2 regions of the Desulfofarcimen acetoxidans DSM 771 genome follow, and region 2 is predicted to be linked to the other one. Evidence: riboswitches for the same ligand, from Rfam matches in the RefSeq annotation. Region 2 holds a riboswitch; the other holds the start of a gene.

Region 1 (3,418 bases), 1.7 Mb from region 2:
AAATCAAGCGAAATGGGCTGTAAAACCGGCAATTAACTAATTGTACTCTCTATATATAAGTGCTTTTATGTATTTCTTCAACTTCCCTATAAATACCTGCTAAAAATTTATCCTATGAATTTATTTTACTCCAGGGAATTATGCTTATATGGATCCGTGGATAACCACTGTTTAATGAAGTATAAATTTATATTGCATAAATAATGTCAGTACTGAATAATTTCCGATAAACACGAGTACCCATGGCTGCCTCGAAAGTCGCTAAAGGGGATTTTCCTGCTTCGTCAAAAGAAGAGGTTAACTTGCCACCTCTCCTCAATAACGAAGTCCCACCCGGCTCCGCCATAGATTATTTACTAGACCAAATGATCAGATTTCTCACGGATGCCATCACGTATTTTTACGCTGATTTTTTGCATAAAATTATTAAACATAGCGTTAGCTTCAAAGGATTGCTTTACCACTTGGTTACTCAAAACTTCTTTTTCAATCTCGCCCATTTCTATAGCATCCGCCTCGGTAAGTTCACCTAACATCTTTTTTCTTTCTACGCCTCTTTTGGCATTGTTAAGCTTCTCTACCAGGCCCGCTGCGTCCTCATTTCTCATGATGGCCAGCTCACTTTGCTTCATATCCTTAAACTCTTCCGTCTCGGCAATGGCTTTCCCCAGCTCTACCGCCATATCATAAATTTTTTCTAAAGACACTTTAACACCTCCTGTTCCTAACACCCTTATTTTCTCCGAAAAAACTCAAATTCCTGCTTATATTAAGTTGATTGTTTTTATTATTTCCGGTTTTTTATTTAATTACTTTAAAATTTTGCTCTCATCCACATCTGATACTTTTGCCTCTTCATAACTTGCCATCTCATGCAATATTCTCAGTGAACCTTCTACAATATTCATAGCCAGGGCTGATCCGGTCCCCTCGCCCAACCTCATGTCCAAATGCAGCATGGGCTTCAGGCCGACCACCTCCAGCATGTACCGGTGAGACTTTTCTCCCGACAAATGAGAACCCAGCATATACTCTTTGGACAAGGGGCATATGCGCGAAGCAACCAGAGCGGCGGCAGTGCTGATATAACCGTCAACCAGTACCGGCACCCGCCTGGCTGCAGCGCCTAGGATCAAGCCGGCCAACCCGGCAATTTCCAGACCGCCTACCTTGGCCAGCACGCTTACAGGATCAGCCGGATCAGGCTTATTGACCTTAATTGCAGCCTCTATTGCTTTTATCTTGTTATTTAAAACTTCGTCATTAATAAGAGTCCCGCGACCGGTGATTTCATCTACCGATAGATTGCCAAAGACAGCCAGGAGAGCCGTGCTCGGTGTGGTATTGGCAATTCCCATGTCGCCGGTAGCCAGCAGATCTGTTCCCTGATCTATTTCCTGCCACGCAGTTTCTATGCCAACCTCCAGAGCCTGTACCGCTTCTTCCACTGTCATAGCCGGCCCTCTGGCTATATTACCGGTACCCGCTTTGACCTTTTTCCGCAATACTCCCGGATAATCCACAGGCACTGCTACCCCCACATCCACCACAATAAGATTAGCTCCGGCATGACGGGCCAAAACACCAATACCTGCCACACCGTGTACAAAAGCAGGCAGCATTTGATAGGTTACCTCCTGCGGCGCAGCGCTGACACCTTCTTCAAACACACCGTGATCGCCAGCCATGACAACCACGGTCTTTTTCCTTATAAAAGGTTTGTGATTTCCGGTAATACCGGCCAAACGCACAGCCACTTCTTCCAAAACACCCAGGCTGCCCGGCGGCTTAATTAAACTGTCCAGCCGCTGCTGAGCTTTGTTCATAGCCTCCTGATCCAAGCTACCAATCATCGATATCGCTTTCTGCAACATGCAATCAACCCCCGTTAAAAATAATAAGCCCACAGCCAATAAGGCCGTGGGACTTTTCCATCATCCAACGAAGCAACCTGTAAAAGGTTTTTGGTTTTCAGGCAGGTCTCCTGACTCCGGTTCAATACATGCAGCAACCTTCCCGGTTTAACGGTGGTTATCCTATGCCGCTATGCTCCCCGGTTACAGTGGCGGGACCGTTCAGGATTTACACCTGATTCCCTATTCTCCCCGATTTCATGGGGCACCTGAAACCAACTTATTTAATTATCTGAAATGAAATCTTCTACATGAAACCTCATTTTCCTGCTCCAACTTTAAAATATTATGAACAAACCCCAATTATATTAATGGGTTACCCAGTAATCAAGAACCCTGCTCACTGCCACAGCTACCTCAGCTCTGGTAGCGCTGTCCAGAGGGCGAAACTTGTCCTTATCACCTTTCAAGATTCCCGCCGCTGCCACCCGGTCAACCTGATCCAGTGCCCAGGCAGGAACGGAAGATATATCGGTAAATGCAGACTTCTGCTGCTTATCTGTCTTGGGCAAATTAAGCACACGATCAATTATGACAGCCATTTCCGAACGTGTTATGCCTTTGGATGGTTTAAAGGTGTTATCGGGATAGCCGCTGACCGCCTTTCTGCTCACAGCGGCAGATACTGGATCTACGGCCCATTCGGGTATCTCGTCCTTAAAAGAAACCTGGTTTTCCGTTTTAGACCAGAGCAAAGCCCGGTATAATAAGGCCACAAACTCAGCCCGCGTAATCATGTTTTTAGGCCGGAAACTGCCGTCCGGGTAACCGTTGACAATCTCACGGGAGGCCATTTGAGTCACTATATTCTCAGCCCAGTGATTTTTCATATCGCTGAAAACCGGTATTGGTTGCTCATCCACCACTACGGCAACCTGTCCCAGACCTTTTATCCTGGCATTAATTGTTTGCAGGTTATCCTGCCCCACTGTCCATGCAGGCTGGAGCTGCCATTCATCGCTGCCCTCGCCTTTAAACAGGACCTTTACTACAGGTGTCAGGTCAGAAGCAAGCTGGCTGTCATCATTGGAATCTGTTTCTCCCGGCGTTTGAGTCAGTATATCAGAAGGATCTAACAGTATGTCAGAAGGATCTAATAATTCAGTTGAATCATCCGAGTCAAGCGGCTCTCCCGATGTTTCCGGCGACAAACTAAGCAGATCACTTTTATTATAATTATATTTGAGCTTCCAGGGTTCCCCCCATGATATCGGCTGGGAACCGGCCACATCCAATGCTTTTAACACATCATAACCGGGTATTGCAACATCGTCCAGCGGTATAACTTCAATATTTAGCGGGGACTCCACTACCTGAGCCGGAAACTGTAATACTGTATTCTCATCCAAAACTACTTCCGCACCGCTGCTATTTGAAACCACCGCAGTATTTGCGCCCGTAGAACGCACAATTACCTGAACGGTTTTTACCATTCCCTGGAAGGAAATAGTTATACTGCCGGTTCCCGGGGTTTGGGCTGTGAACAAATTGTTTGCCAGGGAACC
Region 2 (3,418 bases):
AGTGGGGTATTTTACCGTTAAATATCTGGGCTATTCCGGTCAGATTCCCGTTATACCGGTGTGCGTGCAAGCTTCCGGAAGCCGGAGCCCCGCTCTCAGCACCGATATTGATGAACAGGTGAGCAAATACGACACCATGTATTTTACCGAGGAAGAAGGAAGCTATCCCTTCACCTTTACAGCGGAGAGCGAAGACGGTGCCAGCGTGTCCGCCATGGTCTACGGCGTAATGTATGAACCGAATGCCGGCGGCGTATTCACCGTACCGCTGCGGGACAGGTACAATCCCATTATCGTGACCGCAGCCAAAGACGGCCAGACCACCTCCATTGCCTATGGCATCAGGGCCAAAGTGATTGCTTTAAAAATCACCAATGAATCCAGGGGTGGCAACGTATTTTACCAGGGAGACACCGTCAGCATCGGCTGTACCGGCGTCATGCTGCCGGTGCCAAAGGTATCCAGAATTTATAACCCGGCTTCTTCGCGCCTGGAATACCATACCGATATGCCCCGTTATGATTTAGTCGGCTCCAGTTCAAGCCAGTATGCGGCGGGAGCGCTGACTTTTGAACTGACGGGATACGGCGATATTGCTTTAACCGGCGGGCATGTCCATTTGAGCTGGTTCGGCAGCGGGCTTTATGCCGAAACACCGATAGGTGGGGCTCCGCCCAATCTCAACGCGGATCAGATAGCAAACAATTTTTCCAGCCTGCCGGACATTCGTCTGACGGTGATCAGAGATCCGTATTATGCGCCTGAGGATGTGCTGTCCGCCGGTATGGTGGGTGCGAGTACGATCCATGCGGGTGATGAAGTGACTGTCTCCATCCCCGGCATCGACACGGATATGCTTAAAAAGAACCATACCACCAACAGTGGGGAAATTGTGGACCTGTTGGACTCCTACACCGTTTTTGCCACAGATATACCCGGACTTAAACAGGTGAAATCGGTCAACGTTAAAACCACGGATCAATTGAAAAACTTGAAGACAATCACCTTTACCGTTCCGGAAAATACCCCGTCCGGAGATTATAAGCTCAAGGGCGGCTATATCTGGGTTAAATACGGGCCCACCTGGTGGACACATGAAAAAGAATACTATGTGACCAAAATGGAAGATGTGGATTTAACGGTAACCGGCGAGACCGGTGCCGGGGATGTAAACCAGGACGGCAAGGTGGATGTGCAGGATATGATTCTGGTGGGCCAGCATTTCAATGAAAGGGGAGCGGCCGGCTGGATCAGTGAAGATATAAATAAAGATGGGGAGATCGATGTATTGGATATGATCTTTATAGGACAGCACTGGAAGGATTAAGTTTTCGCCCGGTGTTGGCTTAACCAATACCTCCATAATAAATCAAAAATATGTAATAAGCATAAAAATAAGCTATATATACACCGATATGGGGAGAATAAACAAGTAAAAATACGTTATATACCAAAAGTATTGTCAAACTTTATGTTTCATGATAAATTAATGAAGAATTAATAGAGTAGTTAAATAGTTTACTGATAATTTCTGTTCAGGTGCTTTGTTATCAAAGCTTGAAAGGGAACCGGGTGAGAATCCCGGACGGTTCGGCCACTGTGAATGGTTAGCTGCTTCCATAACGCCACTGTCCTGCCCCGGCACTTAAAAATTGAGTGCCAAAGCGGATGGGAAGGCGGGAGCTGAGCAATGATCCATGAGTCAGGAGACCTGCCCGAGCAGAACAGCATACTTAAAACCTTCCGTGAAAAGGTGAAATGCTGGAGTGGGTTTACGATGCCCGTGTGCCATATTGTTAAGTGGTTGTGGCGGGCGGCATTAAATTGCTTAAAACCCCGGCTTCTGCGGAAGCCGGGGTTTTATTTGTTGGTTGATAGATATAACACCAAACATTTAAAGAGAGGGGGGATTAAACAGAAGATTCTAAAAAAGTGTTATCTTACAACTGACAGTAGGCAAGATATTTTTGCCATTCTCAAAGTACTGAGGCTGAAATTAAAGGAAAGGAGTTGTTTTTGAAAATATTGAAGAAATCGAAAATAATAAATATACTACTGGTTTTGCTTATGCTGTTTACGATAGTTAATCCCGCGCTGGCGGCAGGATTAACTATCAATCCCGATCAGCCTGCGTACAGCGGCGGGGAAAATGCCGCAGTTGCGGCGTCTGTCTATGACGACGGCACGAATGCAGCCGGCGGCACAGACGGGAGTTCCGCCGCTGAAAGCGAGGACAACCGTGAAATTGCGGAGGATAATGAGTCCGCCGGTGTCACCGAGCCCCAAAACAACTCTGACCAAACTGTGAGCAATTTGGTTTATCCCGCCAATGATACCGAAAAGCAGGCGGCAAGCCCGGCTATCGTGCTCAATGAGGTAAGTCCGGACTTGGGAACAGTTAAAGTCCGGGTAATGGATAATGTGCAAAGACTGGCGGGGGATATGCCAAATATTTCTCCCGCATACCGGGAGCCCTTTGGCGAAATACTGCCGTGGACTGAAGTGAAAATTACCGGAGGACTTACTATTCGGGGTGCCCTGGAAAAGGCTCTGGCCGCCAAAGGCATAACCGCTTACGGGGCCGAGAGTTACCTGAGCGGAATAGGTCCTGTTATCTCCGAGGATGGCAGCAGAACCGTTGACAAGCTTTCCGAGTTTAGCAGCGGCAATAAGAGCGGCTGGATGGTCACCCTGAACGATTGGTTTATCAATGCCGGGGCCAATACCTTTATGGTTAAAGACGGCGATATAATAGAATGGTGTTATACCTGCGATCTGGGAGCCGACTTGGGCGCCGATTTTAACAACAACGACACTGCCTTAAAAGCACTTTCGGCGGACAAAGGAATTTTTACCCCGGTATTTGCGCCGCAGGTCAAAGAATATACATTGACCCTGCCGGCTGAAACACAGATTAAGGTTGCCCCTACCGCTGCAAACCGTTATAATCAGGTAACCATTCAGTCAAACAATGCAACCTACCGCAGTACAGACGAGATTGCCGTGGTCGATAACCAGGTGATATCCGTTACCTGCGGCAAAAACATCTATAGAATAACCGTAGTCATTTCAAATAACGACCAGAGCAACGCCAATGCAGTCATTGATTTAATAGGGGCGCTTCCGGCTGTTGATGATATTGATCTGTCGGACAGAGAACAGATAGAAGCGATACGCACGGCCTATGAAAATTTGACAGATACGCAAAAAGCGCTGGTTGCCAATTATTCCGTACTGATAGAAGCAGAAAGCAAAATAGCCCAAATCGATGGAGATAACAAAACGGCGGCTGATCATGTTATTGCTTTAATCACCGCGCTGCCCGCCGTTAATGCCATTACTCTGGCGGACAAGGAACAGGTGGCAGCCGCCCGAACCGCTTATAACTCTTTAAGGGAAGAACAAAAAGCTTTGGTGG

The links. A riboswitch is a leader RNA that binds a small molecule or an ion and turns the genes downstream of it on or off. The one in region 2 is predicted to bind cobalamin.
Region 1: another riboswitch for cobalamin. It lies ahead of cobT (nicotinate-nucleotide--dimethylbenzimidazole phosphoribosyltransferase); the one in region 2 lies ahead of DTOX_RS09765 (leucine-rich repeat protein).

What each region holds. Positions count from the first base shown of each region.
Region 1 covers NC_013216.1:3,781,822-3,785,239, forward strand. Annotated here, with positions in the region: gene DTOX_RS17400 (YlbF/YmcA family competence regulator) at 357-707, opposite strand; gene cobT (nicotinate-nucleotide--dimethylbenzimidazole phosphoribosyltransferase) at 810-1,874, opposite strand; cobalamin riboswitch at 1,958-2,141, opposite strand; gene DTOX_RS17410 (S-layer homology domain-containing protein) at 2,222-3,418, opposite strand, start outside.
Region 2 covers NC_013216.1:2,128,372-2,131,789, forward strand. Annotated here, with positions in the region: gene DTOX_RS09755 (leucine-rich repeat protein) at 1-1,327, shown strand, start outside; cobalamin riboswitch at 1,521-1,733, shown strand; gene DTOX_RS09760 (hypothetical protein) at 1,691-2,020, shown strand; gene DTOX_RS09765 (leucine-rich repeat protein) at 2,017-3,418, shown strand, end outside.